DNA from 2 places in the Microbacterium sp. K2 genome. Region 2 is predicted to be linked to the other one. Evidence: predicted binding sites of a transcription regulator. Region 2 holds the regulator's gene; the other holds the start of a gene.
What was found. Region 2 encodes LexA, which represses DNA repair genes until DNA is damaged. Its sites were predicted from a motif close to TCGAACANNTGTTCGA; they were not measured.
Positions count from the first base shown of each region.

Region 1: the regulator LexA is predicted to act here: its motif matches at 2,829-2,844, upstream of ACLKOY_RS12990 (DUF222 domain-containing protein).

Region 1 covers NZ_JBLWII010000001.1:2,661,995-2,678,092, forward strand. The annotation lists gene ACLKOY_RS12985 (glutamate-1-semialdehyde 2,1-aminomutase) at 84-1,409, shown strand; gene ACLKOY_RS12990 (DUF222 domain-containing protein) at 1,415-2,818, opposite strand; gene ACLKOY_RS12995 (hypothetical protein) at 2,964-3,413, shown strand; gene ACLKOY_RS13000 (ATP-binding cassette domain-containing protein) at 3,491-5,434, opposite strand; gene ACLKOY_RS13005 (enoyl-CoA hydratase/isomerase family protein) at 5,556-6,617, shown strand; gene ACLKOY_RS13010 (ABC transporter ATP-binding protein) at 6,818-8,545, shown strand; gene ACLKOY_RS13015 (ABC transporter ATP-binding protein) at 8,542-10,785, shown strand; gene ACLKOY_RS13020 (D-alanyl-D-alanine carboxypeptidase) at 10,974-12,635, opposite strand; TPP riboswitch at 12,718-12,827, shown strand; gene ACLKOY_RS13025 (ECF transporter S component) at 12,821-13,477, shown strand; gene ACLKOY_RS13030 (ABC transporter ATP-binding protein) at 13,474-14,943, shown strand; gene ACLKOY_RS13035 (energy-coupling factor transporter transmembrane component T family protein) at 14,940-15,737, shown strand; gene ACLKOY_RS13040 (TerC family protein) at 15,955-16,098, shown strand, end outside.
Region 2 covers NZ_JBLWII010000007.1:217,779-233,876, forward strand. The annotation lists gene ACLKOY_RS17610 (prolyl oligopeptidase family serine peptidase) at 1-1,842, opposite strand, end outside; gene lexA (transcriptional repressor LexA) at 1,950-2,636, opposite strand; gene ACLKOY_RS17620 (LysM peptidoglycan-binding domain-containing protein) at 2,918-3,280, shown strand; gene ACLKOY_RS17625 (histidinol-phosphate transaminase) at 3,370-4,464, shown strand; gene hisB (imidazoleglycerol-phosphate dehydratase HisB) at 4,461-5,078, shown strand; gene hisH (imidazole glycerol phosphate synthase subunit HisH) at 5,075-5,716, shown strand; gene ACLKOY_RS17640 (MinD/ParA family ATP-binding protein) at 5,730-7,235, opposite strand; gene priA (bifunctional 1-(5-phosphoribosyl)-5-((5-phosphoribosylamino)methylideneamino)imidazole-4-carboxamide isomerase/phosphoribosylanthranilate isomerase PriA) at 7,390-8,136, shown strand; gene ACLKOY_RS17650 (SseB family protein) at 8,120-8,959, shown strand; gene ACLKOY_RS17655 (DUF1844 domain-containing protein) at 9,008-9,406, opposite strand; gene infC (translation initiation factor IF-3) at 9,639-10,289, shown strand; gene rpmI (50S ribosomal protein L35) at 10,362-10,556, shown strand; gene rplT (50S ribosomal protein L20) at 10,589-10,975, shown strand; gene ACLKOY_RS17675 (TrmH family RNA methyltransferase) at 11,078-11,890, shown strand; gene ACLKOY_RS17680 (response regulator transcription factor) at 11,967-12,635, shown strand; gene ACLKOY_RS17685 (ATP-binding protein) at 12,642-14,018, shown strand; gene ACLKOY_RS17690 (TAXI family TRAP transporter solute-binding subunit) at 14,063-14,995, shown strand; gene ACLKOY_RS17695 (amino acid ABC transporter ATP-binding protein) at 15,348-16,097, shown strand.

The sequences.
Region 1 (16,098 bases), on a different contig from region 2:
GTCGTCTGAGTCCCTCCCTCAGGTCTGCCGACTAGCCTGGAGGTGATGGCGGGAGAGTTCCGCGCATCGCTGAGGAGTGTGCTGTGACCGACCGCAATGACGACCTGTTCTCCGCTGCCCGCACGGTGATTCCCGGTGGTGTGAACTCGCCGGTGCGTGCGTACGGCTCTGTCGGCGGCACGCCGCGCTTCCTCGCCTCGGCGAAGGGTGCGACGGTCACGGATGCCGCGGGCAACGAGTACGTCGACCTCGTCGCGTCGTGGGGACCGGCGCTGCTCGGCCACGCGCACCCTGAGGTCGTCACCGCCGTGCAGGAGGCAGCCACACGAGGACTCTCGTTCGGTGCCCCGACCGAGGGCGAGGTGGAGCTCGCTCAGCTGATCGCGGACCGAGTGCGGTTCGGAGAGATCCGGCCCGTCGAACGAGTGCGGCTGGTATCGACCGGCACCGAAGCCACCATGACGGCCATCCGACTCGCGCGCGGTGCGACCGGACGCGACCTGCTGGTCAAGTTCGCCGGTCACTACCACGGGCATTCCGACGGTCTCCTCGCCGCGGCCGGCTCGGGCGTCGCGACTCTCGCTCTGCCCGGCTCTGCGGGGGTGCCCGCGCCGATCGCCGCGCAGACCCTCGTGATCGACTACAACGACCCCGACGCGCTGGCCGCGGTGTTCGCCGAGCACGGTGACCGCATCGCGGCGGTGATCGTCGAGGCCGCAGCCGCGAACATGGGCGTGGTTCCGCCGCTGCCGGGGTTCAACCGGCTGCTGGCCGAGACTGCCCATGCGCATGGTGCCCTGCTGATCCTCGACGAGGTGCTGACGGGCTTCCGCGTGCACCCCGCAGGCTTCTGGGGGCTCCAGGCTGCGGCCGGCGAGGACTATCTGCCCGACATCTTCACGTTCGGCAAGGTCGTCGGCGGCGGCATGCCCCTGGCCGCGCTCGGTGGACGTGCTGAAGTCATGGATCTGCTCGCTCCTCTGGGGCCGGTGTACCAGGCAGGCACACTGTCGGGTAATCCGCTCTCGGTCGCCGCCGGCCTCGCGACCTTGCGCCTGGCGACCCCCGAGGTCTACGCGACCGTCGACGCCGCCGCATCCCGGGTCTCCAGCGCTCTGGAGGGCGCTCTCGCGGACGCCGGCGTCGCCCACGCCGTCGCACACGCGGGGAACCTCTTCAGCGCCTCCTTCCGGGCTTCGGCGCCCCGTACGTATGCCGAGGCGCAGGCTCAGGAGTCGTTCCGGTACGCGCCGTTCTTCCACGCGATGCGCGAGCAGGGAGTCGCGCTGCCGCCGAGTGTGTTCGAGGCCTGGTTCCTCACCGCCGCGCATGGCGAGGAAGAGCTTCAGCGCATCGAAGCGGCGCTGCCTATCGCGGCCGAGGCTGCTGCCGCTGCTCGCGGGGTCTAAGAACCTCAGACGAACATCACTCGTCGTCGTGGCGAGTCCCGATAGGTGCGGCCGAGTGGGCTGAACCAGTCGATCGTGCCGTCGGGAAGCTGTTGCGCCGTCCAGCGATGGTCGTCGGCGACGTCGGGGTGCTTGAGTGCATGGTGTCGCGCGCACAGATGGGCGAGGTTGTGGATCTCGGTGCGCCCGCCCTTCGCGTGATCGAAGGTGTGGTCGACCTGGCACCGATGCACCGGCATCCTGCAGCCGGGGAACCGGCAGTGTTGATCGCGCGCACGGAGGAACCGTCGCATGGGTTCCGTGGGACGGTAAGTATCGGTCTCGACGACCAGTCCCGTCGGATCGAGGAACAGCCGGGACCATCCGCTGTTGCGACCGGCGAGATCGCGTGCGATGTCGGGAGGCAGCGGCCCGTGTCCGTCGAGCTGCGCGAGGCGATCGTCGCAGCCCGCGAGCGTGGTGGCGGCGACCGTGACGTGGATGCGCGCGTGGATGTTGTCGAGTCCTGAGCCGTTCGCTGCGCTCGGATCAGAGGCGAGCAGGAGGTCGATCAGCAGGTCTGCCCGCACCTGATCGATCGTGCGAGTGTCGGCCGGGATGCGCTCGACGGTGGGTTCGGTCGGGTCGGTCGTGAAGGTCCCGTCGCCGAAGATCGCATAGTCGTCGCGCGACGGGTCGTCTTGCGCGATGTCTTCCGGATAGATCGGATTCTCGCCGTCGTCCATCGGCTCGAGTGCCGGCTCACGGTCGTTCCGTCCACTGATCACGGCGTGCGCCAGTCGGGTGAGGCGGTCGAGGATCGCCGTCGCGAGATGCTCGGGCAGCACGACCGTCAGCACGGCGAGGCCGTCGCCTGCCGGGCGCACGGTGACGGTGCGCTCAGACTTCGAGCGCGCATGACGCTCGGTGACAGTGGATCCTGCCAGCGTGGCGGCCAGCTCTCGTAGGTGCACTCGTGTGCGGGCGGGAGTCTCGCGCTCCGCCACGATGACGGCGACCGTGTCGTACAGGGGCAGCACGTCGGCATCCGCTCGCCCATTGTTGACGGCTTCGCGGACCACCCCTGCGGCGCGCACGATCTCGCGGACATGGGCGGCCGTGATGCTGCCGATTCTGAAAGCAGAACGCACGCCGGGGTGGCTGGCGTCGAGGAAGCAGGCATCGGTGAAGGCGTACTCGATGCTGCCCTGGGTCATGCGGCCTGCCGCGGAGTACTCCGCGATCATCGATCGGTGGATGGCATCGCGATGGAACGGGCTCTCGTCGGAGTCCGACTGGCTCAGACGCATCCGCTCGGCCAGGAGTTCAGACGCCTCGGCCTCGAGGGCAGCGATCTGTCTCCGCTTCTCGACCCACAAGTTGAGCAGCTCAGCGCGCTGCTCGAGGTCGGGATCGGTGGCGGATATCATGCTTCGACTCTAGTAGATTTGTTCGAATGTCGAGCAGAACATTGGAATAGAAGAGGGGTGGAATCGTGGGAACCGACAACGGATCGTTGCCTTCCTGTGAACAAGACACAGACATCTGGAAGGGTGCCGCTGGCAGACTGGACGCATGGTGACGTTGCTGCTGGACCAGACGCAACTCGAGATCGTGCTCTCGCCGATCGAGCGTGCCGCGAGCTTCCACCGTGACAATGTGCGGCTCGTGCGCGACACCATCACCAAGGTCCAGTTGATCGACGACGCGTGGACCTGGTTGCGTGGCGTGCCGAATCCCGGAACGCACATCCCCGGCGTGCTCGCCGCAGGAACGTGGAAGGCCGCGGGCAGCGTCGATTTCGTCCTCATCCGCCGCCGGCGTCCCAGCGTGGTCATCGATCTTTCGGGTGACGCGCAGTACCGACGGCTGATACTCACGACGAGTCACGGCCTCGCGTTGACCCAGGCGCTCCGACTCGACGTCTCGGATGAGCCGGCGGACGTCGAGGAGATCGTGGCGACGTCGCCGACGCCGGTGTCGAAGGGGAGTCGCCGTCCGGTGATCCGCCCGCGACCCGCCTGAGAGACCCTGAACGAGCGAACGCCCTCCGCAGCCTTACGGCACGGAGGGCGTTCGCATCGAGGCCCGCTCAGCTGATCTCAGGGACGGTCGTGTTCGCCCTCGTGGTGCTCGTGCTGCTCACCTTCGTGGCTCTCGTGGTGCTCGCCCTCGTGCTGCTCACCGTCGTGGCCGTGGTCCGCTTCCGGAGCGGCATCCGCGTCCGTCTCCGCCTCCGCGCCTGTCTCAGCCTCCGCTGATGCGTCGGCCTCTCCGAGCGGATAGTCCTTGGGTTCGTCCTCGTAGTACGCGCGCGCGGCGGCGGCGAGCATCGAGGTGACGGCCGCCGAGCGAGGGTCGTCCTCGCGAGGGGAAGCCTCCTCCGACTCGTCGGACTCCTGCACCTCGGCGAAGAACTCGACTCCGGAGTGCCCGTCGTCGCCGTCCTCGTTCGCGGCCGTGTCGGAGTCCTCGGCAGCAGGAGCGTCGGCAACGTCGTCAGCGATGTGAGCATCGGCGTCCGCGGCGACAGGAGCGTCGGCACCGTCGGCCGGTGCCGTGCCGAACAGGATGTCGTCGAACGACGGTCGGGTGCTCTCCGCCTCAGGGTCGGCAGACGTCTCCGCGTCGGTCGATCCGCCAGTCGAGTCCGCATCGCCGGGGGCGTCTTCGTCGCCCGCATGGGCTGCCTCGGAGGCGACGTCGGCCGCATCCTCTGCGTCGTTGGCATCCGAGGCGTCCGCTGCGTAGCGGAGCTCCGCCGCGGCGTACTCGATATCACGAGCGGCATCTGCAGCATCCGCCGCGTCGTCGGCCTCGGCATCAGCCGCATCGGCTGCCGCGCGGGCGGCGTCTGACGCGGCTGCATCGGAGTCGGAGGAGTCAGGCGCGGCTGCATCGGAGTCGGAGGAGTCAGGCGCGGCTGCGTCGGACTCGGAGACATCCTCAGCCGGGGAGGTCTCGGAGTCGGCGGCGTCGGAGCGCGTCTCGGCGGAATCGGCGGTCGAGGATTCGGATGCCGCCGCACCCCCGATGACCGGCGATTCGGCCTCCGCGACCGGCGTCTCGTCCCCCTCGACCGGCGTTGCGGGCTCGGCGACCGGCGTTTCGGCCTCGACGACCGGCGCGGCGGTGATGGCCTGCGGTGCGAGCCTGCCGCCGCGGACGAGTTCGATGAAGACGTCTTCGAGGGTCGGGCCGCGCTGCACGAGAGTGGCGAGGGCGATGCCCGCCGATGCCGCGATGGCGCCGACCGCACCCGCGTTGCTGCCGCGAACCGTGAGACCCGAGCGGAGCACCTCGACCTCGAGGCCGGCCGCTGAGAGCGCCGACTTCAGCGCGGCACGATCCACCGCGTCGACCACGACGGATCCTGCCGACGGGTCGGCGAGCTTCTCGATGCCGCTCGAGAGCACGAGCTGACCCTTCGAGAGCACGAGCACGTGGTCTGCGACCTGCTCGATCTCGCTCAGCACGTGAGAGGAGACGAGAACCGTGCGGCCCTCGTCTGCGAGGCGGCGCAGGAGGAGGCGGATCCAGCGGATGCCCTCCGGGTCGAGGCCGTTGGCCGGTTCGTCGAAGACCAGAGCGCCGGGATCGCCCAGCAGCGCGTGCGCCACGCTCAGCCGCTGACGCATTCCGAGCGAGAAGCTGCCGATGCGACCTTCGGCTTCGTGCTCGAGACCGACCAGCGAGAGGACCTCGTCGACGCGCGAGAGCGGGATGCCGTTGGCCTTGGCCGCGATCGTCAACTGGCGTGAGGCCGAGCGGCGGGGGCGGTACGCGGTCTCCTCCAGGACGGAGCCGATCGTGCGCAGCGGGTGGCGCAGCTCTGAATGCGCGGTTCCACCGATCGTGGCGGTGCCGCTCGTGGCGCGCACCTGCCCCAGGAGGATGCGCAGGGTGGTGGTCTTTCCGGCGCCGTTCGGGCCGAGGAAAGCGGTCACGACACCGGGCTCGACTCTCGCGGAGAAGTCGGACACCGCCGTCACGTCGTTGAAGCGCTTCGTGACGTGCGTGAACTCGAGCACCTGTCCGTCGGGCATCTGCGACCTCTCGTTGCAGTGGGCAGTTCTGTCTATCCTGCCGGAAAAGCCGCAGGATCGTGCATTTACCCTACAAACGCCGCCGGATGCAAGGGTCAGTCCACCGGGTAGCCTGGCACCCGTGACCGAATCCAGCGCAGCTCCCCGGGTCCTCGTCCGCACCGAAGGAGCCCTCGGCCGGCTGACACTGAACCGGCCGGAAGCGATCAACGCGCTCGACCCCGGGATGATCCAGCTGCTGACGCAGGCGCTCGAGGACTGGCGTCACGACACCGATGTGCAGATCGTCGTCATCGACGGCGCGGGCGAGCGTGGCATGTGCGCCGGGGGAGACGTTCGCGGACTGCATGGGCAGATCGTGGCAGGACGCACGGAGGAGACCACCGAGTTCTTCCGCGCCGAGTACGCGCTGAACGCGATGATCGCCGAGTACCCGAAACCCATCGTCGCCATCGCCGACGGCATCACGATGGGCGGCGGCGTCGGCCTCTCGGGTCACGCGGCCATCCGCATCGTCACCGAGCGTTCGAAGCTGGCGATGCCCGAGACGCGCATCGGATTCACCCCCGACGTCGGCGGCACGTGGCTGCTGGGGCGCACGCCCGGCCGGTTCGGCGAGTACTTCGGACTCACCGGCTCGACGATGAACGGAGCGGATGCCGTGCTGCTCGGTTTCGCCGACCACTTCGTGCCGTCCGATCGACTCGATGCACTGCGCGAGGCGCTCGCCTATCGTGCCGACCCGACCGGGCCGGCCGAGATCGTGCTGCTGTTCGACGAGACTCCGGAGCCGTCTGCGCTGCCGGCCTCACGCGACTGGATCGACCGCGCGTTCTCGGCCGACACGACCGCGGAGATCGTGTCGCGACTGCGTGCGGAGGAGGCTGCGGATGCCGCGACGACCGCGGACCTGCTCGAGAGCCTGGCCCCGACCGGACTGGCGGTCACGCTCGACGCCGTCAGGGAGGCGCGTCGACTCCCGAACCTGCGAGCCGCGCTCGAGGGCGAGTACCGCCGCGTGATGTGGTTCGTGATGCGGCATCCCGATCTCGTCGAGGGCATCCGCGCCCAGCTCATCGACAAGGACCGCAACCCGAAGTGGAACCCGGCGACGATCGCCGAACTCCCGTCGGATGCCGGTGCCGAGGCTCGGCATTTCGTGCCCGAACGCTCGCTCTTCTGAGACATTTCGGTATATCCGTGGTTGTTCGCCGCGGTGCATAAACCGCTGGCCGCGCGTGAAATGGTTCGCTGTCAGCGAAGGTCCACCCATCGGGGGATACGAATGTCCGAAGTTCATGCCACTCTTGCTTGTGCGCGATCCTCGGCCTGCGTCCGCCCGTCGGGAGATCCGCCGACTCATCCTTCCTAGAAAGTCCGCCTGTGCTGGGAAAAATCCTCCTCCGCTATCTCGCCCGCTATAAGTGGCTGCTCGCGGCCGTCCTGGTGTTCCAGTTCGCCAGCGCGCTCGCCACCCTCTACCTCCCGCGCCTGAACGAAGACATCATCAACAAGGGCGTCGCCCAGTCGGACACCGCCTACATCTGGCGCACCGGACTGTTCATGCTCGCCGTCTCGCTGGGGCAGATCATCGCCTCGGTCATCGCGACCTACTTCGCCGCCCGTGCGTCGATGGGTGCGGGGCGCGACATCCGCGCCGACGTCTTCGGCAAGGTGAGCGGATTCTCCGAGCGCGAGGTGTCGCAGTTCGGTGCCGGTTCACTCATCACTCGCAACACGAACGACGTGCAGCAGGTGCAGATGCTCGCGATGATGGGCGCCACCATGCTCGTCACCGCGCCGCTGCTCGCGATCGGCGGCATCATCTTCGCCGTGCAGACGAACATCGGTCTGAGCTGGCTCATCGCGGTGTCCGTGCCGCTGCTGCTTATCGTCGCCGGGCTCGTCGTCAGCCGCATGGTTCCCCTGTTCCGCAGCTATCAGGGCAAACTCGACACCGTGAACCGCGTGCTGCGCGAGCAGCTCACCGGCGTGCGCGTGGTGCGAGCCTTCGTGCGAGAGAGCATCGAAGAAGAGCGCTTCCGCGGTGCCAACACCGACATCATGGTGGTCGGCCGCAAGGTCGGCTCGCTGTTCGTCCTGCTGTTCCCGCTGTTCATGCTGATCCTCAACGTCACGATCGTTGCGGTCGTGTGGTTCGGCGGCATCGAGGTCAACAGCGGCACGGTGCAGGTCGGCACGATCTTCGCGTTCATGCAGTACATCGGCCAGATCATGGGCGGCGTCATCATGGCCAGCTTCATGGCGATCATGATCCCGCGCGCCGCGGTCTCGGCCGAGCGCATCGGCGAGGTCCTCGAGACGCAGTCGAGCATGGAACGCCCGGCGAACGGCGTCACCGACTTCCCGACCCCCGGTTCGGTCGCCTTCGACGATGTCGAGTTCACCTACCCCGGGGCCGACTCTCCGGTGCTCAAGGGCATCAGCTTCGCGGCCGAGCCCGGCGAGACCGTCGCGATCGTGGGTTCGACGGGTGCCGGCAAGACGACACTCGTGTCGCTGATCCCGCGGCTCTTCGATGTCTCGGGCGGGGCGGTCTTCGTCGGCGGCGCAGATGTCCGTGAGGCGGACGTCGAGTCGCTGTGGGCGACGATCGGTCTGGTCCCGCAGCGTCCGTTCCTCTTCACCGGCACGGTGGCGTCGAACCTCCGCTACGGCCGGGAGGACGCGACCGACGAAGAGCTCTGGCACGCCCTCGAGATCGCGCAGGGTCGTGACTTCGTCGAGGAGATGCCGCAGGGCCTCGAATCGCGCATCACCCAGGGCGGCACGAACGTGTCGGGCGGACAGCGTCAGCGTCTGGCGATCGCCCGAGCGATCGTGCGTCAGCCGCAGATCCTGGTGTTCGACGACTCGTTCTCGGCTCTCGACCTCACCACCGACGCCCGGTTGAGGCAAGCCCTCTGGCGTGAGCTGCCGCACGTGACCAAGATCGTGGTCGCGCAGCGCGTCTCGTCCATCACCGATGCGAATCGCATCGTCGTGCTCGAAGGGGGCACCATGGTCGGCGTCGGCACGCACGAGGAGCTCCTCGAGACGAGCACCACCTACCGAGAGATCGTCGAATCGCAGCTGGGGGTGGACGCATGAGCGAGCAGAACACCTCCAAGACCCGCCGTGGTCGCGCGGCCAAGGCCTCGGCCGCGACCACTGCGGTCGAGCCCGAGATGACCGAGGAAGAGAAGTACGAAGCCGAGCTCGCCGAGAAGGCGCGCCAGGACGGCGGCGGCTGGGACAGCGTCGCACCGGGCAAGGCCGACAACTTCGGCAAGAGCTTCAGTCGGATGATCGGGCTGCTCAAGCCGTCGGCCGTGTGGTTCATCCTCGTGTCGATCGCCGGTGCCGTCGGCGTCGTGCTCACGGTCGCCGCGCCCAAGGTGCTCGGCGAGGCCACGAACCTCATCTACAAGGGCTTCATCTCGGTGCAGCTCGCTCAGGCGAACGGAGACTTCCCCGGTTTCCCCGCGGGCACCTCACAGGAGGATGTGGTCGCGGGGCTGCGGCAGGACGGACGAGACGACTTCGCCAACCAGGTCGCGGCACTCGGCAGCTTCCGGGTCGGTGACGGCGTCGACTTCGACGCGCTGCGGTGGATCATCATCGCGGTGCTGGCGATCTATGTCACGGCCGCCTTCCTCAGCTGGCTCCAGGGCTACGTGATCAACGTCATCATGGTCCGCACCATGTGGCGCCTGCGCGAAGCGGTCGAGGCGAAGATCAACCGGCTGCCGCTGTCGTACTTCGACAAGGTGCAGCGCGGCGACCTGATCTCGCGTGTGACCAACGACATCGACAACATCACGCAGACGATGCAGCAGTCGCTGTCGGGTGCGATCACGGCCGTGCTCACGGTCGTGGGTGTGCTCGTGCTGATGTTCTCGATCTCGTGGCAGCTCGCGCTCGTCGCGCTGGTCGCACTCCCGCTGATGGGCGTGATCTTCGGTGTCATCGGCCCTCGGTCGCAGAAGGCCTTCGGCACCCAGTGGCGCAAGGTCGGTCGTCTGAACGCCCGCGTCGAAGAGGCTTTCTCCGGCCACGCGCTGGTCAAGGTATTCGGTCGCGAGCAGGATGCGCTCGAGAAGTTCAAGGACGAGAACGAGGAGCTGTTCCAGGCCAGCTTCAAGGCGCAGTTCCTCTCCGGCATCATCATGCCGGCGATGACCTTCGTCGGCAGCCTCACCTACGTGGGCATCGCTGTGCTCGGCGGCCTCATGGTCGCGAGCGGGCAGCTGCGTCTCGGTGACGTGCAGGCATTCATCCAGTACTCGCAGCAGTTCACGCAGCCGCTCTCGGAGCTCGGTGGCATGGCCGCGGTCGTGCAGTCAGGAACGGCGTCCGCCGAGCGGGTGTTCGAGCTGCTCGACACCGAAGAGCAGGAGGCCGACGCTGTCGATGCTCCGAAGCTCGCCGACGGCAAGGGCGTCGTGGAGTTCGAGAACGTCGCGTTCTCGTACACACCCGAGCGCCCGCTCATCACCGACCTCTCGTTCCGGGTCGAGCCCGGTCAGACGGTCGCGATCGTCGGTCCGACCGGAGCCGGCAAGACGACGCTGGTCAACCTCATCATGCGGTTCTACGAACTGAACGGCGGGCGGATCCTGCTCGACGGTCAGGACATCTCCGAGGTCACGCGCGAGCAGCTGCGCTCACGCACCGGCATGGTGCTGCAGGACCCGTGGCTGTTCGCCGGCAGCATCCGCGAGAACATCCGATACGGACGCTCCACCGCGACCGACGACGAGGTTCTCGAGGCGGCAAAGGCGACGTATGTCGATCGCTTCGTGCGCTCCCTCCCCGAGGGCTACGACACGGTGCTCGACGAGGACGCGTCGAATGTCTCGGCGGGTGAACGTCAGCTGATCACGATCGCGCGAGCGTTCGTCGCTCAGCCGTCGATCCTGATCCTCGACGAGGCGACGTCGGCGGTCGACACCCGCACCGAGGTGCTGCTGCAGCACGCGATGGCGGCGCTGCGACAGGGACGCACGTCGTTCGTGATCGCTCACCGTCTGTCGACCATCCGCGATGCTGACCTCATCCTCGTGATGGAGCACGGCGACATCGTAGAGAAGGGCACGCACGACGAGCTCATCACCGCCCAGGGCGCATACTGGCGTCTCTACCAGTCGCAGTTCGAGCAGGCGGCCACCGACATCGACGCAGAGGACGCGCTCACGGGCTCGACCCCTGTCGTCGTGAGCGGCGACGCCGAAGAAGCGGCTGCGGCAGCACAGGTCGGGGTCTCGGTGGGTGCGCAGGTTCCCGCCGCCGAAGCAGCCGCGGCACAGTCCGTCGTCGAGCGTTCAGACGACGGGGGCCACAAGGTCTGATTCGCACGAGGACCGATCCGCACGCGGCCTGGTCAGCACGCGGCCTGCTCAGCACGATGCCCCGCCTCCCGTTCATCCCGGGGGCGGGGCATTCTGCTGTCGCCTGAGCCTGAGCCTGAGCCTGAGCCTGAGCCTGAGCCTGAGCCTGAGCCTGGGCCTGGGCCTGGGCCTGGGCCTGCGCCTCGATCTCAGCGCTGCGCTGCCGTGATGCCGAGCAGTTCGAGCGGATGGGTCAGGCGCCACCACGGGCTCGGTGCATCGACGTCGTCTGCGAGCGACAGCGACGTCGTCACGGTGTTCAAGGGTCCGGCGCTCGTCATCGTGCCGACCTCGTCGCCCGACTCGCGGTTGTCGCCGAGGGAGAAGTCCGTCGAAGCCTCGGCCGTCGCGCCGTTCCAGAGCACGATGTCGGCATCGGCATCCGTCACCACATCGGTGGTCGCGCCCCACGGAGTCGTCACCGTGCCGACGACGGTGCCGGCCGCGACAGCGGGAGGCAGCTGCTCGAGCGCCGTCTCGACCTGAGCGAACAGCGAACGGGTCTCGGTGAGGCGCTGTGCATCATCGGCCTGGCCGAGTACGGACGCGTAGAGGTGCACCGTCGTGTCGTCGAGCGTGATGACCTTCGCGGTCAGCAGGTTCCAGCTGTCGCCGAGAGTGCCGGTCTTGACGCCGACCACGCCGGGATCCGCCAGCATCCCGTTCGTATTCACCACGGTGCCCGCGCCCGGAAGATCGACAGACGGGGTGCCGACGATGCCGGCGAACACCGGGTTCTGCATCGCCAGCTCGGCCAACGCGACCAGTGACTCGGGCGTGGCCCTGTTGCGATCGTCGAACCCCGACGGGGTCACGATCGTGATGTCGTCGAGGCCGCGGTCGCGCAGCCACACCTCCGCCGCGGCAGTGAACGCCGACGGGGACCCCCAGATCTCCTGGGAGAGACGATCGATGTAGTTGTTCGCCGAACCGAGCAGCGTTCCCTGCAGGAGCTGGAACTCGGTGAGCGTGCCGCCCACGGGCACGTCGAGTGCCGACTGGTCGGAGCGGCGGTAGTCCCAGTACGCCAGGTTGTCTGCCCGGGTGAACGAGAACTCCGGGCCCTGCTCGCCCACGGCGAGGGGCATCCGATCGAGCACCATCAAGCTCGAGACGACCTTCGTGACACTCGCGATCGCCGCGGCATCGAGCGACGACGACATCGTGCCGATGCCGCCGATTCCCACGGCTGCGCTTCCCTGGGCGGGCCAGGTGATGGCGGCTGCGGGCGCGGCGATCGTCGTCAGCTCGACCGCCTGCACGGTCGGCGCAACCTCGTGCAGCGGCCACAGCATGGCCGACCCGACATAGGTGCCGAGCAATCCGACGAGAACGCCGAGCGGGACCAGCACGCCGGGGCGGGTGATCGCCGGGCGCAGGTGCGCTCCGGTCAGAAGTGCGCCGCCGCTCGCCGCGGGAGGGGTGTCATCGAGCGCCTCGGTCGCCGGGTGTCGAGCGACTTCGACCGCGTCGACCCACGTCAGCGGCGTCCCACCGCTCGTGCCCTCGGCCCACTGGGCCTCGGGAGCCGTGTCGGGAGTCGTGTCAGGAGCGAAGATCGCAGCGGCCTCGTCATCCGCATCCGATTCGGGCGCCGCATCCGTCGCGACGGCCGCTGAGACGTCTGCCTCAGGCAGCGCCGCCGCGGAACCGGCAGGCCCCGACGCATCAGCCGCGGAACCGGCAGGCGCTGACGTCTCAGGCACCGACGCATCAGCCGTCGGACCCGCAGGCGCTGACGCATCGGGCGTCGACGCGTCGCCCGCAGGAACGGCGGAGGCGGTGGCCTCGGCGGAATCAGGAGCGGTCACCTCCTCACGGTACCGAACTCCCGCAGAGTTCCGTGTCGCTGCAACAGGAGCAGACGCGAGTGTCGGCACTGGGTAAGATCGTCAGAACAACCACGGGAGTCCGGCGAGCCGGGCTGAGAGGGAGCGAATCGCGCTTCGACCGTCGAACCTGATCTGGGTAATGCCAGCGCAGGGAGGAGTCACTGATGAGTACATCCACGTCCGGATCCACCACGGAATCCGCATCCGTCTCGCGCGCCTCGAAGGGCCTCGGTCGCCCCGAGCTCTGGCGCTGGCGGGTCGTCGACATCGTCGTCGCCAGCGTCATCGCGGTCGCCTGCGCGCTGATCTTCCTGCTCTGGAACGTCGGCTACGAGGTGCCGAGCAGCATCCTGACCCCCCTGCTCCCCGGCGTGCAGGGCCTGCTCGCCGGCCCCTGGCTGATCGCCGGTGTGCTCGGCGGCCTCATCATCCGCAAGCCGGGTGCCGCGCTCTACACCGAGCTGGTCGCCGCGATCATCTCGGCCCTCGTCGGCAACGCGTGGGGTCCGCTCACCATCGTCTCGGGCCTCGTACAGGGACTCGGAGCTGAGCTCATCTTCCTCGTGTTCCTCTACGGAGTCTGGCGTCTGCCCGTCGCGATGCTGGCGGGTGCCGGAGCGGGACTCGCGTGCGGCATCAACGACCGCATCCTCTGGTACGCCGGTGCGGACACGCTCTTCACCACTGTGTACATCGTGTCGACGACCATCTCGGGTGCCGTCATCGCCGGACTCGGCGCGTGGTTGATCGCCCGAGGACTCGCAGCCACGGGCGCCCTCAGCCGGTTCGCCGCCGGCCGCGAGGTCACCGCACGCGTGTGAGCTCGCCCCTGACGCCCGCCACCCTCGAAGCCCGCGGCTGGGGGTGGCGGTACGCGACGCGACTGCGTTGGGCGGTGCGCGACATCGCCCTGCGCATCGAACCCGGCGAGCGGGTGCTGCTGCTGGGTGCCTCGGGCTCCGGCAAGTCGACCCTGCTGCAGGGATTCGGTGGGGTGCTGGGAGGCGCCGACGAGGGCGAGACGCACGGCGGGCTGCTCGTCGACGGCGTTCCGCCCACCGAGGCACGCGGTCGGGTCGGCATGGTTCTGCAGGACCCGGACACCCAGACGATCCTCGCCAGGGTCGGCGACGACGTCGCCTTCGGCTGCGAGAACCTCGGCGTCCCCCGCGACGAGATCTGGGAGCGGGTGCGGGCGGCGCTGGATGCGGTCGAGCTCGACGTCGCACTCGATCGGTCGACGGCGGCGCTGTCGGGCGGTCAGAAGCAGCGTCTCGCACTCGCCGGCGTGCTGGCGATGCGCCCCGGCGCCATCCTGCTCGACGAGCCGACGGCGAATCTCGACCCCGAGGGAGTGCGGGACGTGCGGGATGCCGTCGCCGCCGCCCTCGACGCCACGGGTGCCACCCTCGTGGTGATCGAGCATCGCATCGACGTCTGGCTGCCGCTCGTCACCCGAGTGATCGTGCTCGGCGCCGAACCGGAGGGCACGGTCGTGCTCGCCGATGGCAGCCCGGACGAGGTCCTCGGTGCGCGAGGGGCCGAGCTCGCGGCATCCGGCGTGTGGGTTCCCGGACACCCGCCGGCCGTGCCACCCGCGCCTGCGCGCCCGCCGGGAGAGACCCTGCTCGCAGCGCGCGGCCTCACGGTCGCCCGGAGGCGCGGGCTCGCGGTCGCCGGTCCGTTCGACGTCGACGTGCGCGCCGGCGAGGTGCTCGGCGTGACCGGCGCGAACGGCGCGGGCAAATCGACGCTCGGACTCACGCTCGCGGGACTCATCCCGGCCGAGGGCGGCCGGGTCTCGGCTCTGCCTGCGCTCGCCGCGGGAGAGAACGCCGACCCCATCCGCTGGTCGTCTCGCGCCCTGCTCACCCGCATCGCATCGGTCATGCAGACACCCGAGCACCAGCTGCTCGCCAAGACCGTGCGCGACGAGCTGTCGGTCGGACCGCGGGCGCTCAAGCTCTCCGACGCCGAGATCGCCGCCCGCGTCGACGATCTGCTCGAACGGCTGCGCCTCACCTCGCTGGCCGGCGCCAACCCGTACACGCTGTCGGGAGGGGAGAAGCGGCGGCTCACTGTCGCGGCGGCACTCGCCACACGGCCGCGGATGCTGGTGCTCGACGAGCCCACCTTCGGGCAGGATGCCACGACCTGGGCCGAGCTCGTCGGCCTGATCGCACGCCTGCGCGATGAGGGCACGGCGATCGTGGCGATCAGCCACGACGAGGCCGTGCTGGAGGCCCTGCACGCGCGGCGCCTCGAGGTCGGCGAGGTCGACCGATGATCGATCCGCTGACCGCCCGCGTCGAAAGAACGGGGCCGATCGCCCCCCGCTCAGCCCTGGCGAAGCTCGCCGCCGCACTGTTGATCGCGCTGCCCCTGGTGCTGACGATCGACGTCGTCTCGGCATCCGTCGCCCTGCTGCTCGAGATCCCGCTGCTCCTTCTCGCAGGACTCCGGGCCAAGGAGTTCTGGACCCGCACCGCCGTGCTGTGGATCGCTGCACCGTTGAGCGCAGTCACCATCGCGCTCTACGGCGCGACCAGCGGCACGGTGCACTTCGAGTGGCTGGTCATGCGCGTCAGCGACGGTTCGCTCACCCTCGCCGCCGCGACCGCCGTGCGGGTCCTCGCGATCGGACTGCCCGCCGTGGTGCTCTTCGTCACGGTCGATCCCACCGACCTCGCCGACGACCTGGCACAGCGGGTCAGGCTGCCGGCGCGGTTCGTTGTCGGTGCGCTCGCCGGGATGCGGATGCTGGGCCTGCTCGCCGACGACTGGCGTGCACTGTCACTCGCGCGAAGAGCCCGCGGAGTCGCCGACGAGGGACGCGTGCGCCGAGCGTTCGGCATGGCCTTCGCGCTGTTCGTGCTGGCCATCCGGCGCGGATCCTCGCTGGCCACCGCCATGGAGGCTCGCGGTTTCGGCGGCACCGGCCGACGCTCGTGGGCGCGGGAGTCGAGGTGGGACCGACGCGACACGGCGCTCGTGGTCGTCGCGGCGGTGATCCCGGTGGTCGCGATCACGGTGGCCGTGCTGACGGGGGCCTGGAACTTCATCCTCGGTCCGACCGCCTGAGGCGGCGGGAAGCGGCCGACCCACAGTGCCCATTCAGCTTTCTCATAGCTGAGATGCCGATGTATTCGCTAGCATCTAGTGAACCCAAGGGGAGTACTCCACCACGGGCGGCTCGTCATTACGGATGTCCCTGCATCCCGGGTCCCCGGTTCTCGTCCGCGAGAATGGAGAAGACCTTGGCGTCGACATCGTCACGCCTCGTCTTTTGGAGACCTCCTTGAACATCACGCCTCTCGTGTGGATCATCACGATCGCCGTCACGATCGCCTTCTTCGTGTACGAGTTCTTCGCCCATGTGCGAAAGCCGCATGAGCCCACCATCGGCGAGTCCGCGCGCTGGTCGGCTTTCTACATCGGCCTC
Region 2 (16,098 bases):
GCCGAACACACGCCCGAGGAAGGCGAGCTCCCTTTCGAGAGCGTCGACGATGGTCTCGCTCGCACGGAAGCCGTGGCCTTCACCGGGGTAGAGCACGTACTCGTGCTCGACGCCCCGTTGCGCCAGCGCATCGCGGATCGCCTCGGACTGCGACGGCGGCACCACGCGATCGTCCGCGCCCTGCATGAGCAGCACCGGCACGTCGATCCGATCGACGTGCGTGAGGGGCGAGCGGTCGATGTAGACGGCCTCCGCGTCGGGCAGCGGACCCACCAGCCCCTCGATGTAGTGAGCTTCGAAGTCGTGCGAGTGCTCGCTCAGCATCCGCAGGTCGGCCACGCCGTATCTGCTGATGCCCGCGGCGAACGTCCCGCCTCGCACCAGGGACGAGAGCACCGTCCAGCCGCCAGCGGAGCCTCCCCGGATCGCGATGCGGTCGGGGTCGGCGAGCCCGGCGTCGGCGAGCCCGCGCGCCGCGGCGATGACATCGTCGACGTCGACCACACCCCATCCGCCATCGAGTCGTTCTCGGTATGCGCGTCCGTAGCCCGTCGATCCGCCGTAGTTGACGTCGAGCACGCCGATGCCGCGGCTCGTCCAGAAGGCGATGGCCGCTGATGCGGCGCCCGTGACGTGGGCGGTCGGGCCTCCGTGCACGAGCACGATGTACGGAGGGAGCTCGTCGTCCGCGGCTGCCGTCGAAGGATTCACCGGCTCATAGACGAAGGCGTGGACAGGCCCGTGCGCGCCGTCGACCAGGATCTCGGATGCCGGGGGCATCCACGAGGGATCCGACGGCGTCGCTCCCGCGACCACCTCGATCTCGCCGGAGTCGACGTCTACGCACCAGACACCGGGGGCTGTCGACGAGCTGTTGCCGGAGAGCAGCACCCGGGAGCCCGCGACATCGTCGACGCTGACATGGCCGTCGGCGGGGACGGGGATGAGGCGGGCGCTGCCGTCCCGTTCCATGACGACCACCTCGTCGCGTCCGTTCGTGCGGACCGCGACGATGCGGCCGTCGGCGAGCGGTCGGTACCAGTGGTTGCCGAGCACCCACAGCCCGTATCCCGTGTCGGCGTCCGCGTCGTCGATCTGCTCTGCAGGGCTGACCGCTCGGAGCCCCTCGACGCGCTGTCGGTGCAGTGCCCAGCGACCCGAGAGGTCATCCGAGTACAGGATCTCGTCGTCGTCAGTCCACTCCGGCTGGAGGGCGGCCCGTGTGGGCAGCTCCGTGCGCCGGGTGCCGTCGGAGAGCACCAGAGACGCGCGCTGCCACGGCATGCGTTCGCCCGACCACTCGACCCATGCGGTGCGAGTCCCGTCCGGAGAGAGCGCGGGATGCGCGTAGAACGACTCGCCCTGCACGATCACCGTCACCAGCGCCGGCACATCGGCGGCTGATCCGTCCGTCGGGATCTCGACGATCCCACGCTGGTGAGGGTCGACCGAGAGGTCCTCCCGCACGGCGAACAGTCGACCGTTCTGCAGGCGCAGGCCGCCGTGCGCCGGCCCTGCAGGGGTGAGCGGCACCGGGTCGTCCCCGCGCCGCATTCGATGCACGCGCTGATCCTTGGCGTCGACGAAGAACAGCGTGCCCTCGGCATCCGCCGTCCACGACCCGCCGCCGTACTCGTGCACCCGCGACCGCGCGCTCCAGGGGGCGGGAAGGATCTCGGCGCCGCTGGAGCTGCGAACGGTCAGGCGCCCGCCCTCGGAAGGCACCGACTCGCCCCACCAGATGTCATCACCCACGAAGGCGGCGCCGTCGATCCTCGGAGACGACGCGGCGATCCGCTCGGGAGTGAACGGGGAGGGCCAGGTACCGAACGGCGACGACATGATTCGAGCCTATGGTGCGCCGGCGCACGGCGTCACACGGGGTGTGGTCGAGAGGGAGGGCCCCAGATCTCGGAGAGCGAGCGGTTGACGAGCCCCGCGCGGCAGAGTCAGACGGAGCGCAGCACCGCGACGATCTTCCCGAGAACGACAGCCTCGTCGCCGAGGATCGGCTCGAACGCGGAGTTCCGGGGGAGCAGCCACGTGTGGCCGTCGCGTCGCCGGAGCACCTTGACGGTGGCCTCGCCGTCGAGCATGGCGGCGACGATCTCGCCGTTCTCGGCGCTGCTCTGGGAACGGACGACGACCCAGTCGCCGTCGCAGATCGCGGCGTCGATCATCGACTCGCCCGACACCTTGAGCATGAACAGGTCGCCCTTGCCGACGAGCTGACGGGGGAGGGGGAAGATCTCTTCGACCTGCTGGTCGGCCGTGATCGGAACGCCGGCGGCGATGCGCCCGACGAGGGGAACCAGCGCGGCGTCTCCGACGGGCGTCGCCACGTCGGCGGGGTTCTCGCCGCTCGTGCCGGGGAGGTCGATGAGAACCTCCATCGCGCGGGTCTTGCCCGGATCGCGACGCAGGTAGCCGCTGAGCTCGAGCTGACCTAGCTGGTGGGTCACGCTGGACAGCGACTTGAGCCCGACGGCGTCGCCGATCTCACGCATGCTCGGCGGGTAGCCGTAGTGACTGATCGACGTCTGGATGACCTCGAGGATCGCCATCTGCTTGGGGCTCAGGCTCTTGCGGCGACGAGTGCGCGGGGCATCGGCCTCGGGGGCGGAGTTGTCGCTCATGGTGCTCCTCAGGTGTGCGATCCGGCGTCTCAGTTCGAATGTCGGAGGCCCGTGGTGGGGTGTTCCTATCGAAACCGTATCCGAGAAACGCGCCGATGTGGAAGATCTGTTCGAGCGTGTCGGCCGATTCTCGCACTTCTGTTTCGAAGAACGCTTGACAGATATTCGAATTCGAAGATACCTTCGGTACGTAGCTTCGCATCCACGGCTCCCGGCCGAGGCGCGGATGCGAACGCTACGCCAACTTCACCGCCCACGCGGTAGATGCAGAGGAGCACGACATGAGCACCATCACCTTCAGCAGTGCAGCAGTCCTTCCGGCTCGTCCGGCGACGCGGCTCCGGCTGACGGCGCGTGGTCGACGCGTCGTGCTCGCCGTCGCGGCGGTGCCCCTCGCTGCCGGGATCGCGTTCGCAGCGCTCAGCGGTGGCAGTGCGATGGCCTCGGGGGAGCAGACGACCACGGCGTCGTTCGCGACCGTAACCGTGATGCCCGGCGACACGCTCTGGTCGATCGCCGAGGGCATCGCGCCCGGGGCCGACCCGCGTGAGGTGATCGGTGACATCACGCGCCTGAACCTCCTCCGTGGCGGGGAGCTGCAGATCGGTCAGGAACTCGCGATTCCGACGCAGTACTCGGAGTGAGCCTCGCCTTCACTGGTCGACCCAGTGAAGAGAGCTTTCGTCTTCATACTCGGTCGTCACGGGCATCCGTGAGGCGAACGCGGCCTACCATGGGAAGGGTGACTGCATCACTTGACGACCTGCCGCTTCGCGACGACCTCCGAGGGCTCACGCCGTACGGAGCACCTCAAGCGCCGCTTCCGATCGCGCTGAACGTCAACGAGAACACGCATCCGGTTCCGGATGCCGTGGCCAGCGACATCCTCGACGACATCGCGGTCGCGCTCCGAGACGTCAACCGTTACCCGGATCGCGAGTTCACCACTCTGCGCGAGGGCTTCGCCGAGTACCTCGGCCACGGCCTCGACGCCGGCCAGATCTGGGCGGGCAATGGTTCGAACGAGGTGCTTCAGCACATCCTCCAGGCTTTCGGTGGGCCGGGCCGCACGGCGTTCAGCTTCAGCCCGACCTACTCGATGTATCCGCTGATCTCGAAGGGGACCGGAGCCCGGTGGGTCGCAGGCGCCAGGCAGCCCGATTACACGATCACTCCGGAAGAGGCGGCAGCGCAGGTCAGGGATGTCGACCCTGACGTCATCCTCCTGTGCTCGCCGAACAATCCGACGGGCACTCCGCTCGGTCTCGACGTGGTCGAGGCGGTCTACGAGGCATCGACGGGAGTCGTGGTCGTAGACGAGGCATACCAGGAGTTCGCGCCACGAGACGCGGCATCCGCCCTCAGCCTGCTCGAAGGACGACCGCGGCTCGCGGTGTCACGCACCATGAGCAAGGCGTTCGCGTTCGCGGGTGCGCGCGTGGGCTATCTTGCGGCGGATCCCGCGTTCATCGACGCCCTGAGGCTCGTGCGTCTGCCGTACCACCTCAGCGCTCTCACTCAGGCGGCGGCCGTGGCCGCGCTGCGGAACTCCGACGTGATGCTGGGCATGGTCGAGGAGATCGTCGAGCAGCGCGACCGCATCTCCGCGACGCTCGAGGCCCTCGGCTACACGCCTCACGAGTCGTGGTCGAACTTCGTGCTGTTCGGCGGTGTCTCAGAACCTGCAAAGGTCTGGCAGCAGCTCTACGATCAGGGCGTCCTCATCCGCGACGTCGGAATCCCCGGTCACCTGCGTGTCACCGCGGGCACCGAGGCCGAGACCACCGCATTCCTCGATGCTCTCGCCTCGATAGGATCGGCTTCATGAGCACCCCCGCCCAGACCCCGCGTACCGCAACACGTGTGCGCAGCACGTCCGAGTCCACTGTCGAGCTCGAGCTGAACCTCGACGGCACCGGTGCAAGCCGCATCGACACGTCGGTGCCGTTCTTCGATCACATGCTGACTGCGTTCGCGAAGCACTCGCTCACCGACCTCACCGTGCGAGCCTCCGGCGACACGCAGATCGACGCGCACCACACAGTCGAGGACGTCTCGATCGTCCTCGGTCAGGCCATCCGCGAGGCGCTCGGAGACAAGTCGGGGATCTCCCGCTACGGCGATGCGCTCGTGCCGCTCGATGAGGCTCTCGCCCAGGCGGTCGTCGACATCTCGGGTCGCCCCTACCTCGTGCACACGGGGGAGCCTGCGGGCTTCGAACACCACCTCATCGGAGGCCACTTCACCGGGTCTCTGGTGCGCCATTCCTTCGAGGCGATCACCTTCAACGCGGGGCTGACAGTGCACGTGCGCGTGTTCGGAGGCCGCGACCCCCACCACATCGCCGAAGCCGAGTACAAGGCGTTCGCGCGGGCATTCCGTCAGGCCAAAGCGCTCGACCCGCTGGTCGACGGCATCCCCTCGACGAAGGGTGCGCTGTGAGCTCGGCACCCAGGGTCGCCGTCTTCGACTACGAGTCGGGCAACGTCCACTCAGCGGTGAAGGCTCTCGTCGCAGCGGGCGCTGACGCGGTGCTCACGCGCGATCGCAAGGAGGCGCTCGAGGCAGACGGCCTCGTGGTGCCCGGTGTCGGTGCCTTCCAGGCCGTCCGAGACGCGCTCTACGCGCACGGAGGCGACGAGATCATCGACCGTCGTCTCGCCGGTGGACGCCCTGTGCTCGGCATTTGCGTCGGCATGCAGGTTCTCTTCGCGCACGGCGTCGAACGCGGCCACGATTCCGAGGGCCTCGGCGAGTGGCCGGGAGCGGTCACCGAACTCAACGCGCCCGTACTGCCGCACATGGGGTGGAATACCGTCGAGCCGGGCACCGACTCGGTGCTGTTCAAGGGTATCGAGAACGAGCGCTTCTACTTCGTGCACTCCTACGCCGCGCAGTCGTGGGAGCTCGACGTCATTCCGCCGTTCCCGCAGCCGGTGCTCACATGGTCGACCTACGGAGACCCGTTCCTCGCCGCTGTCGAGAACGGACCGCTCTCAGCGACCCAGTTCCACCCGGAGAAGTCGGGAGAGGCCGGAATCCAGCTGCTCCGCAACTGGGTCGACAGCCTGCGAGCCTGACGGACGAAGCTGTTCAGAACCCGCGTGCGACGGCCGCTGCGGCGGAGAGCCAGGATCGCTGCGTCGGCGCTGCGAGTGCACGGAGACGAAGGTGGCCGTCGACCATCTCGCGGTCGAAGGGGATGCCGACGACCTCGCGCGCGAGGGGCTGGTAGCCCGCGATCACGTCTGTCACTTCTGCGGGCGATGCCTTCGGATCCGCCTGGCTGACGACGACCACCGACTCTCGCGCGAGGCGGGCTGAGCGCTCATCGCGGTCCTCGAGAGCCTCCAGCAGCAGAGCTCCGGCTTCGGCATGGTCGTCGCGCGTCGTCGTCGCGACGACGATCTGGTCGGCGAGGTCGATCATCCGCAACCACATGGGATCGGACTCGTCGTTACCGGAGTCGATGATGATCAGGCGATAGAACTTGGCCGCGATCGCGTGGATGGAGTCGACATCGGCGGGCCGGAATCTGTTCTCGTGCGCGAGCCGGACGGGCTTCGACCGCAGGACATCGTATTTCTCCTGGGGCTGGTGATGCACGAAGTGCGCAAGGTCCGCCGACTGCCCCTGGGCTCCCAGCAGGCGCTGAGTCTGCGGAAGCAGCTCGAGCAGCGTGCGGTCGTGCGCCCCGGTCTCGGTGCGCCAGCCGAGCGTGCCGCGGGTCTGGTTGTTGTCCCAGGCCAGAACTCCGGCCCCGCCGTACTGGGCGAAGACCGCTGACAGCAGCACGGTGGCGGGTGTCTTGCCCGCCCCGCCCTTGCCGTTGACGACCGCGACGGTGCGCGGCCCAGGCCAGTGACGACTCACCGCATGCTCGTCGTCGCGGACGGCTCGTTCACGGGCGTTGGGTCCGAGGGAGAATCCGACGCGATTGAGCAGTCCACGCCCGCCCTGACGTGCGGGTTCTTCCCGCCGCTCCTCCTGCAGGAACGAGCGGCGTCCCACGCCCTGCTCGCGCTGCTGGCGACGCGATGACGCCGAGGACGCAGACTCAGCGGCGGCCGCGTTCGGGGCCGCCGGAGCAGTGCTGGTCGACTGCGGCAGCGGTGGGGCGGGCGGCACGCCGGGAGTCTGGTTCTGCGGCACGACGTTCGTCGGCGCAGGCGTCGGCGGGATGTTCGGGGTCGAAGTCGGGGCCGAAGTTCTCGCCGCGGGCTGGGCTTCAGCGATGTGAGCGACTGGGGCCTGCGGCTCCGACCACGCTGCGGGAGGGGGGCCCGGATTCGACGGCGTCGCCGGGGCTGCGGGGGCTGCGGGCGGCCGGGAGATCGGGCTCGAGGGACTGACCGCTCGAGGAGTGTCGGTCGGCGGAGTCGCGGCGGATGCTGCCGCCCACGCTGCCGCCGCTGCCGCGCGCGTCCCTGGCACGGGCGGGCTCGGCGGTGTGTCACCGGTCAGCGGCCATTGCCCTGCGTCGACGGGGAGCTCGTCCGGTGCGACCGGCGGCTGTCCGCCGTCATCCGGAGTCTCGGGAGGCAGCGCATTGCCGCGCCGCAGGGGTCCGCCTCCTCGCGCTTCCGCATCGCGAACCATGCAACATCTCCTCACAGACCGAACAGGGGCGTCATCGAGGCTACCGCGTGGCACACGGTGTTCTCTGCTGTCATCGTTTTGGAGCGGGCGGATACGCGGGCTAGTGTCGATTCTCGTGCCGGTGAATCGGCTATCCATCTCACCTGAGGACGTCATGAACGACTTCGCGCAGTCTCCTTCTCTCACTCTGCTCCCCGCCGTCGATGTCGCCGGGGGCAAGGCAGTCCGTCTCACCCAGGGTGAGGCTGGCACCGAGACCAGTTACGGCGACCCGCTCGACGCCGCGGGGGAGTGGGTCGCGCAGGGCGCGAAGTGGATTCACCTCGTCGACCTCGATGCAGCCTTCGGTCGCGGCAGCAATGCCCCGATCCTGCGCAAGGTCATCAAGCAGTTCAAGCACGTCAACGTGGAGCTGTCGGGCGGCATCCGTGACGACGCGACGCTCGAGGCGGCGCTCGAGAGCGGCGCGAGCCGCATCAACCTCGGCACGGCCGCGCTCGAGAACCCCGAGTGGGCGGCTGACGTGATCGGCCGCTTCGGCGAGGCGATCGCCGTGGGACTCGACGTCCGTGGTACCACGCTCGCCGCGCGCGGCTGGACCAAGGAGGGCGGCGACCTCTGGGAGGTTCTCGAACGCCTCGAGGATGCCGGCTGCAGCCGCTACGTCGTGACCGATGTCACGAAGGACGGAACACTCAAGGGTCCGAACCTCGAGCTGCTCCGCGAGGTCGCATCGCGCACTCCCAAGCCTGTCGTGGCATCGGGCGGCATCTCGAATCTCGATGACATCGCCGCGCTGCGCGAACTGGTTCCGCTCGGGGTCGAGGGTGCCATCGTCGGCAAGGCGCTCTACGCCGGAGCGTTCACGCTGGCTGAGGCACTGGATGTCGCAGGGGACTGACGACGCCTGCGGTCATGGCCCACAGGGTCATGGCTCGCACGACCACGCCTCCTCGAACCAGGCTCTGCCGAACCACGGCGACTCCGCAGGGGTGCCCTGGGAGGGACGCAGCTTCGAGTCGAATCCGCACGCGGCCGACGATGGCTCCGCCGACCCTGCGCTTCTCGATGCCGTTCTGCGCTTCCGTGCGGGGGAGGGCGCTCAGTCCGAGGTGGTGGATGCCTTCCGCACGGCGCGGGTGCTGATCCCGCTCGTCGCCGAGAAGGGCGAGGAGGGCGTGGCCCCCAGCGGTCTCGCGGTCGACAAGACGCAGGAGCTCTCCATCGTCACGGTGGCCGCTCCAGATGGTCGTCGCGTGCAGCCCGTGTTCTCCTCGGTCGAGGCGATGCAGCACTGGGACGCCACGGCTCGACCGATTCCGGTCGAAGCCACCCGGGCTGCACTCGCGGCCTCTGCCGACGACACCGACCTCATCGTGCTCGATCCGACGTCCGACACGGAGTTCGTCCTCCGTCGTCCGGCAGTCTGGGCGATCGCGCAGGGGCACGGCTGGGAGCCGAGCTTCCTGTCGCCCGAGGTGTTCGGCGCGCTGCAGGCGAGCGTCGCGCACGAGCTCGCGGTGATAGACGTGTCCGTTGCAGCGGGAGACCCTGACGCGCGTCTGCGGGGCCCCGAGCTGATCGTGATCCTCGAGCTGGTCGACGGCCTCGAACGCGAGGTGCTCGACGCCGTGCTCGCGCGCCTCGCTCAGCGCTGGGCGTCGGATGACCGCATCGCCGTGCTCGTCGACTCGCTCACGGTGAAGCTGCGCCGCTCGGCCTGACCGGCGCGGCGATGTCGCCGGCCGGCCAGTCGGAGCAGGGTGGTTCGGCTAGTTGACCGGCCCGGTCCACTTCTCGCCCGGACCCTTGCCGATCGGGTCGGGGATGCTCGATGCCTCACGGAACGCGAGCTGCAACGAGCGCAGCCCGTCGCGCAGCGAGCGTGCGTGCATGTCGCTGATCTCCGGTGCGCCGGCGGTGATCAGACCTGCCAGGGAGTTGATCAGCTTGCGAGCCTCGTCGAGATCGAGCTGCTCTGCCGCCTGCGGGTCGTCGGCGAGACCGAGCTTCACCGCTGCCGCGCTCATGAGGTGCACGGCCGCAGTCGTGATGACCTCGACCGCCGGGACGTCTGCGATGTCCCGAGTGGCGGAAGATGCCGCCTCCTCCTGCCGTGCCCAGCGCTCTTCGCGCTCGCGTGCAGCCTCATCCGATGCCTGGTTCGTCACTTCGCCTTGCCTTCTGTTAGACTGTGTCGGGCTCCGGAGCGTCATGCTCCGGTACGAAAGAGGATTCACTTCCCACCCGCGCTTGCCGTTCCAGGCTACCGGGTCTTGCACTCCACCGGATCGCGTCGTCAGACTCATCCGGCAGGCAGGGTGCGGAGCCGGCGTCTGAATGCCGGTGGGTGGGGGACGATTCTGATTTCGCCCGGGATGCTGACTGCGTCCTGGTGGCTGAATCCCATCGTCTAAGGAGTTACGCATCAGCGATCCCCGCACCAATGAGCGCATCCGCGTCCCCGAGGTCCGCCTCGTCGGCCCCGCGGGTGAGCAGATCGGCGTCGTCCGCATCGAGGCGGCGCTGCGCCTTGCGCAGGAAGCCGACCTCGACCTCGTCGAGGTCGCACCGAACTCGAAGCCGCCCGTGGTCAAGATCATGGACTACGGCAAGTTCAAGTACGAAGCTGCCCAGAAGGAGAAGGAGGCTCGCCGAAACCAGGCGAACACCATTCTCAAGGAGGTCCGCTTCCGTTTGAAGATTGAGGCGCACGACTACACGACCAAGCTCAAGCGCGCCGAGGGCTTCCTCAAGGCGGGTGACAAGGTCAAGGCGATGATCCTGTTCCGCGGTCGCGAGCAGTCGCGTCCCGAGCAGGGCGTGCGACTTCTCCGCAAGTTCGCCGAGGATGTCGCCGAGCTCGGAACCGTCGAGTCGAACCCGACCATCGACGGTCGCAACATGGTCATGATCGTGGCTCCGCTCAAGAGCAAGTCCGAAGCCAAGCAGGAGCAGAATGCGGTTCGCGACGCCCAGCGCGCAGCGAACAAGCAGGCCGCCCGCGAAGCCAAGAATGACACTGACGCACCGGCCGAGGCCGCAGCGGAGTAACTCCCGCCCCCAGACTCCCGCACCGCGGGTTGACACCGTCGCCTGAGAAGGCGCCATACGAAGGAAGAGAAGATGCCGAAGCAGAAGACCCACTCGGGTGCTAAGAAGCGCTTCAAGATCACCGGCAGCGGCAAGCTGAAGAAGCAGCAGGCCGGTATGCGCCACAACCTCGAGCACAAGTCGAGCCGGCGTACCCGTCGTCTGAACCAGGACCAGGTGCTCTCGAAGGCTGACACCAAGACGGCCAAGAAGCTTCTCGGCCGCTGACGCGCCCGACGCACGAATAGGAACACAGGAAAATGGCAAGAGTCAAGCGGGCGGTAAACGCCCACAAGAAGCGTCGGGTCATCCTCGAGCGCGCAAAGGGTTACCGCGGTCAGCGTTCGCGCCTGTACCGCAAGGCCAAAGAGCAGGTCATCCACTCGCTCGTCTACTCGTACCGTGACCGTCGCAAGCGCAAGGGCGACTTCCGCCGTCTCTGGATCCAGCGCATCAACGCCGCTGCACGCCAGAACGGCATCACGTACAACCGCTTCATCCAGGGCCTCGGTCTCGCGGGTGTCACTGTCGACCGTCGTATGCTCGCCGACCTCGCGGTCAACGATGCAGCGACCTTCACGACGCTGGTCGAGACGGCGAAGAAGGCTCTGCCCTCTGACGTCAACGCTCCGAAGTCCGCTGCGTAAGCAGCTCTTCACCACAGAGGACGCTCTCCTTCGGGAGGGCGTCCTCTGTCGTTCGTCCGACGTTTGCGCAGGAACAGCTCTGCCGTTCTCTAGACTGTGAACGTGCTGGAGAACCCCCGTTCGCCCCGAGTCCGTGCCGTCGCCAAGCTGACCAAGCGCAGCGCGCGAGCAGAGACAGGGCTCTACCTCCTCGAAGGACCTCAGGCGGTTCGAGAGGCATTGACCTACAGCCCCGAGGCGATCGTCGAGCTGTTCGCGACGCCGAGCGGCTGGGAGAAGCATCCGGACATCCGCGCGAAGGCATCGGATGCCGGCATCGACGTCGAGCACGTGACCGAGTATGTGCTGAACGCGATGGCCGACACGGTCACGCCTCAGGGACTGGTCGCGGTCGTCCGGCAGGCACCCACCTCGGTGCGCGACATCTTCGCGGGCTCTCCGCGTCTCGTGGCGATCTGCGAGGAGATCAGGGACCCGGGAAACCTCGGCACGATCATCAGAGCGGCCGACGCGGCGGGGGCGGATGCGGTCGTGCTCACCGGACGCACGGTCGACCCGTACAACCCCAAGGTCGTGCGTGCCACGACCGGGTCTCTGTTCCACCTGCCTGTGTCGGTGGGAGCCGAGCTCTCTGATGTCGTCGAGAAAGCACACGCGGCTGGTCTGCGGATCCTCGCGGCGGACGTGAAGGGCGAGGATCTTCTTCGCGCACGCGCCGACGGAGTCCTCGCGGAGCCGACGGCCTGGCTGTTCGGCAACGAGGCGCGCGGGCTCGAGGAGGAAGCGCTCGCCCAGGCCGACCAGGTGCTGAAGCTGCCGATCTTCGGTCGGGCCGAGTCGTTGAACCTGGCCACAGCGGCGAGCGTCTGCCTCTATGAGAGCGCCTTCGCGCAGCGGGCGGCATCCTCGGCCTGATCGCGGTCGGCCAGGCGGTCTCTCGCCCTGCTGGTAGGTTTATCCCAGCTCGAGCGGAGAAGGGGATCCAGGGTCGATGCAGATTCTGATCGTGGAGGACGACGAGCGCGTCGCCGCCGCACTCGAGGCATTCCTCGCGCGATCCGGATACGCGACCGTGCGCGCGGCAGACGGCGCGTCCGCCCTGCAGATGCTGGGTGCGGACACCGAGGTGGTACTCCTCGATCTCGGTCTGCCCGATGTCGACGGGATCGATCTCTGCCGCCGGATCCGGGGTCGCTCCGAGGTGCCGATCATCATCGTGACAGCGCGCAACCAGGTCACCGAGCGCATCAGAGGGCTGCGAGCCGGAGCCGATGACTTCGTCGTCAAGCCGTACGACGTGCACGAGCTTCTGGCTCGCATCGAGGCCGTCACCCGACGTTCACGGCCGGTGCGGCCGGAGTCCGAGGCTCGTGTGCGGCTGCAGGACGGCGACGTGGAGATCGACCTCGTCGCTCGGCACGTACTCATCGAACGGGCTCCGATCGAGCTCACTCGCAAGGAGTTCGACATCGTGGCGGTGCTCGCGCGATACCCCGGAGTGGCCGTTCCGAAGGAGCGCCTCATCCGCGAGGTCTGGAACACGGACTGGCGGGGGTTCGGACACTCTCTCGAGGTGCATGTCGGCGCGATCCGCAAGAAGGTGGGCCAGCGTCATCTGATCGAGACCGTCCGCGGTGTCGGCTACCGGCTGGCCGGGTAGTCGTCGATGCGCAGGCGTCTGGTCGTCGTATTCCTCGTGCCACTCGTCGCGATCCTCCTGTCGCTGGGCGGCGCGACGGCCTGGAGCGCGACCCGCAGCATCCAGCAGGCGTTCTACACCGAGCAGCTCGGTGACCTCGGGTACTTCGTGACGAGTGCGCGACAGGCGCTCCGATCGGGGAGCGCGACGGTCATCGATGCCGAGGTCCAGCGCTTCCACCAGGTGTACGGAATCGACGTCGTCGTGTTCGATCTCACCGGCGGCGTGTGGGCATCGGGAGATGACGCGACCGAGGTGCTGCCTGACGACGATGCCGCACGAGTCGCCCTCGCGCTCTCGGGGCGGCGGGCTGAAGCTCCTGAGCCGGTCTTCCCGTGGATCGCGGCAGAATCCTCCCTCGTCGAGCCGGTCTTCGACGACGGCGACGTCATCGGCGCTGTCATGCTCTCCGCAGACGTCGAGGCGCCGAGGACGGAGATCCTGCGTCAGATCCTCGTGCTGACGGCCGTCTCGACGGTGTCGATCGGGCTGGGGGTGCTGCTCGTGTTCCAGCTCGCCCGGTGGGTGCTCTCTCCGGTGCGTCGTCTCGATGAGGCGATGGTCGCCATCGAGCGAGGCGAGATGGACGCCAGGGTCGCGGAGGACACCGGCCCACCCGAGCTGCGCCGGATGACCCGCGTCTTCAACGGCATGGCGGATGAGATCGAGCGCGTCATGACACGGCAGCAGGAATTCGCGCTGAACGCCTCGCACGAACTCCGCAACCCCCTCAATGCTCTGCTTCTGCGCGTCGAGCACCTCTCGACCGGCCTCGACGACGACTGGAAGGACGACGTCGAGGAGACGAGGGAGGAGGGGCGCCGCATGGCTCGCATACTCGAGACGCTCCTCGGGCTCGCTCGAGGCGGGCGCTCCGACACCACGATCTCGGTCGTCGACCTCACGACGCTCGCCGCCAGACGCGCCGATGCCTGGAGCGAGGTGGCATCTCAGCGGGGGATCACGACGCTCTCGACCGGAGCCGACCCGGTGATGAGCGTCACCGACCGCACGATCGTCGAGAGCGCGCTCGACGCGGTCATCGACAACGCGGTCAAGTTCTCTCCTGCCGGCGCGGTCGTCGAGATAGGAGCGCACCGCAGCGAGGGGCTGTGCGTGCTGACGGTGCGCGATCACGGCCCGGGGCTGACACGCGAGCAGGCCGAGAACGCCGCCGACCGATTCTGGCGCAGCGACGACAGCGGCGGGGTGCCCGGATCCGGTCTCGGCCTCGCGATCGCGACCGACCTCCTGGAGACGATCGGCGGGGAGCTGAGAGTCGACACACCGGAGGACGGCGGGCTGCTGGTCTCGCTGCTGCTGCCTGACGGAGCTGCGGGATGATCGGGCGGGGCGGGCGCCACCTAGTCTGGCGCAGGATCGCAGCGGTGGCGGCGGTGCTCGTGGTCGCGGGCGCGGGCAGTGCATGCAGCACTCGATCGACCGATTGGGAGGACTCTCGCTACGCGATCGCCGGAGGCGGATCGAATGGGGTGTACTACGCCTACGGTGCGGAGGTCGCTCGCGAGCTGTCGGAGGCGCTGGGCGTCCGTGCGGCGGTCGCCGAGACCGCCGGGTCGGTCGACAACCTTCTGCGGGTGAGTTCGGGCGAGGCTCTGCTGGGCTTCGCTCAGGGAGATGCCGCGGCCGACGCGGTCGCGGGGGCAGGGGCATTCGACGAGCCGCTGCCGGTCCAGGCCGTCGCCCGGCTGTACGACGAGTACCTTCACGTGGTCGTGCGCGCCGACTCCGACATCGTCGAGCTCGGCGATCTCGCGGGCAGGACCGTGTCGCTCGGCGCGGAGAACTCGGGCGTCAACGTCATCGCCGCACGAGCTCTGGATGCCGCTGAGGTCGACATCGCGTCGATCACGGATCCGCAACTCGACCTCAGCGAGTCGATCAGCGCGCTCGAGCGGTCGGGAATCGACGGATTCTTCTGGGTGGGCGGCATCCCGACGCCCGGCATCGCCGAGTTGGCGACGACGACGCCCGTGCGGCTGGTGCCCGTGGAGCAGACCTGGGTCGCCGCGATCAACGCGCGCTACTCCGACGCCTACCGCCCATCAGACTTCCCGGTCGGGCTCTACGGACTCGAGGAGTCGGCGCCGACGATGGCGGTGCCGAACTATCTGGTCACCTCGTCCGACACTCCGGACGGCGTCGTGCGAGACGTCCTCACCAGCCTCTTCGACGCGCGCACCGAGATCGCGCAGCGGGTACCGGTCGCTTCTCTGCTCGACCGAAGACAGGCGATCTTCACGGGGCCGGTCGACCTGCATCCTGGCGCGATCGAGTACTACCGAGAGCAGCGCGACTGAGGCCTCAAGAAATCCTCAAGAAGTCTCATGCCGGCATGCCGCTCTGCCAATGTGGTGGTCGATCGCACTCGATTCGACGGAGAATTCAGATGCCACTGAGCCCACGCCCTTCACTCGGGCGCGCTTTCGGTCGTTCTCCGTTAGCGTCCTGCGGTCGGATCCGGTCGGAGGCTTGCTGCGACGTTCTACTCGGGGGAGGGACGCAGCAGCAGGGACGCCCCCACGGTCCGCGGGGGCGGACCGTGGGGCACTCCGGCTCTCGGGTGGGATCGGCCTCTCTGCGTGGTTACGAACGTGTAAATGTCGACGCGCCTGTGTGGAGCCACGTGTTCGACCTGGCTAGTTTGGAGAAATGATGACCACCGGTAAGCCTCTCGTCGTTGTCGACAACGTCCAGAAGCACTATGGCGACTTCCAGGCGCTCACGGATATCGACCTCACGGTGAACGCCGGCGAGGTCGTGGTCGTGATCGGCCCCTCCGGCTCAGGCAAGTCGACCCTGTGTCGCACGATCAACCGCCTCGAGACGATCACGAGCGGCACGATCAGCATCGACGGCAAGGCGCTCCCCGCCGAGGGCAAGGGCCTCGCGCACCTGCGCGCAGATGTCGGCATGGTGTTCCAGTCGTTCAACCTCTTCGCGCACCTGACGATCCTCGAGAACGTCACACTCGGCCCCATCAAGGTCCGCGGGTTGAAGAAGGCGGATGCCGAGAAGGAGGCGATGGCTCTCCTCGAACGCGTCGGCGTCGCCCAGCAGGCCACGAAGCTTCCCGCTCAGCTCTCGGGCGGACAGCAGCAGCGTGTCGCGATCGCCCGCGCCCTCGCCATGCAGCCCAAGGTCATGCTCTTCGATGAGCCGACCAGTGCGCTCGACCCCGAGATGATCAACGAGGTCCTCGACGTCATGGTCGAGCTGGCCCGCGACGGCATGACCATGATCGTCGTGACGCACGAGATGGGCTTCGCCCGCAAGGCCGCGAACCGCGTCGTCTTCATGGCCGACGGAAAGATCGTCGAAGAGGCGACGCCCGAGGAGTTCTTCACCAACCCGAAGAGCGACCGCGCCAAGGACTTCCTCTCGAAGCTCCTCACGCACTGAC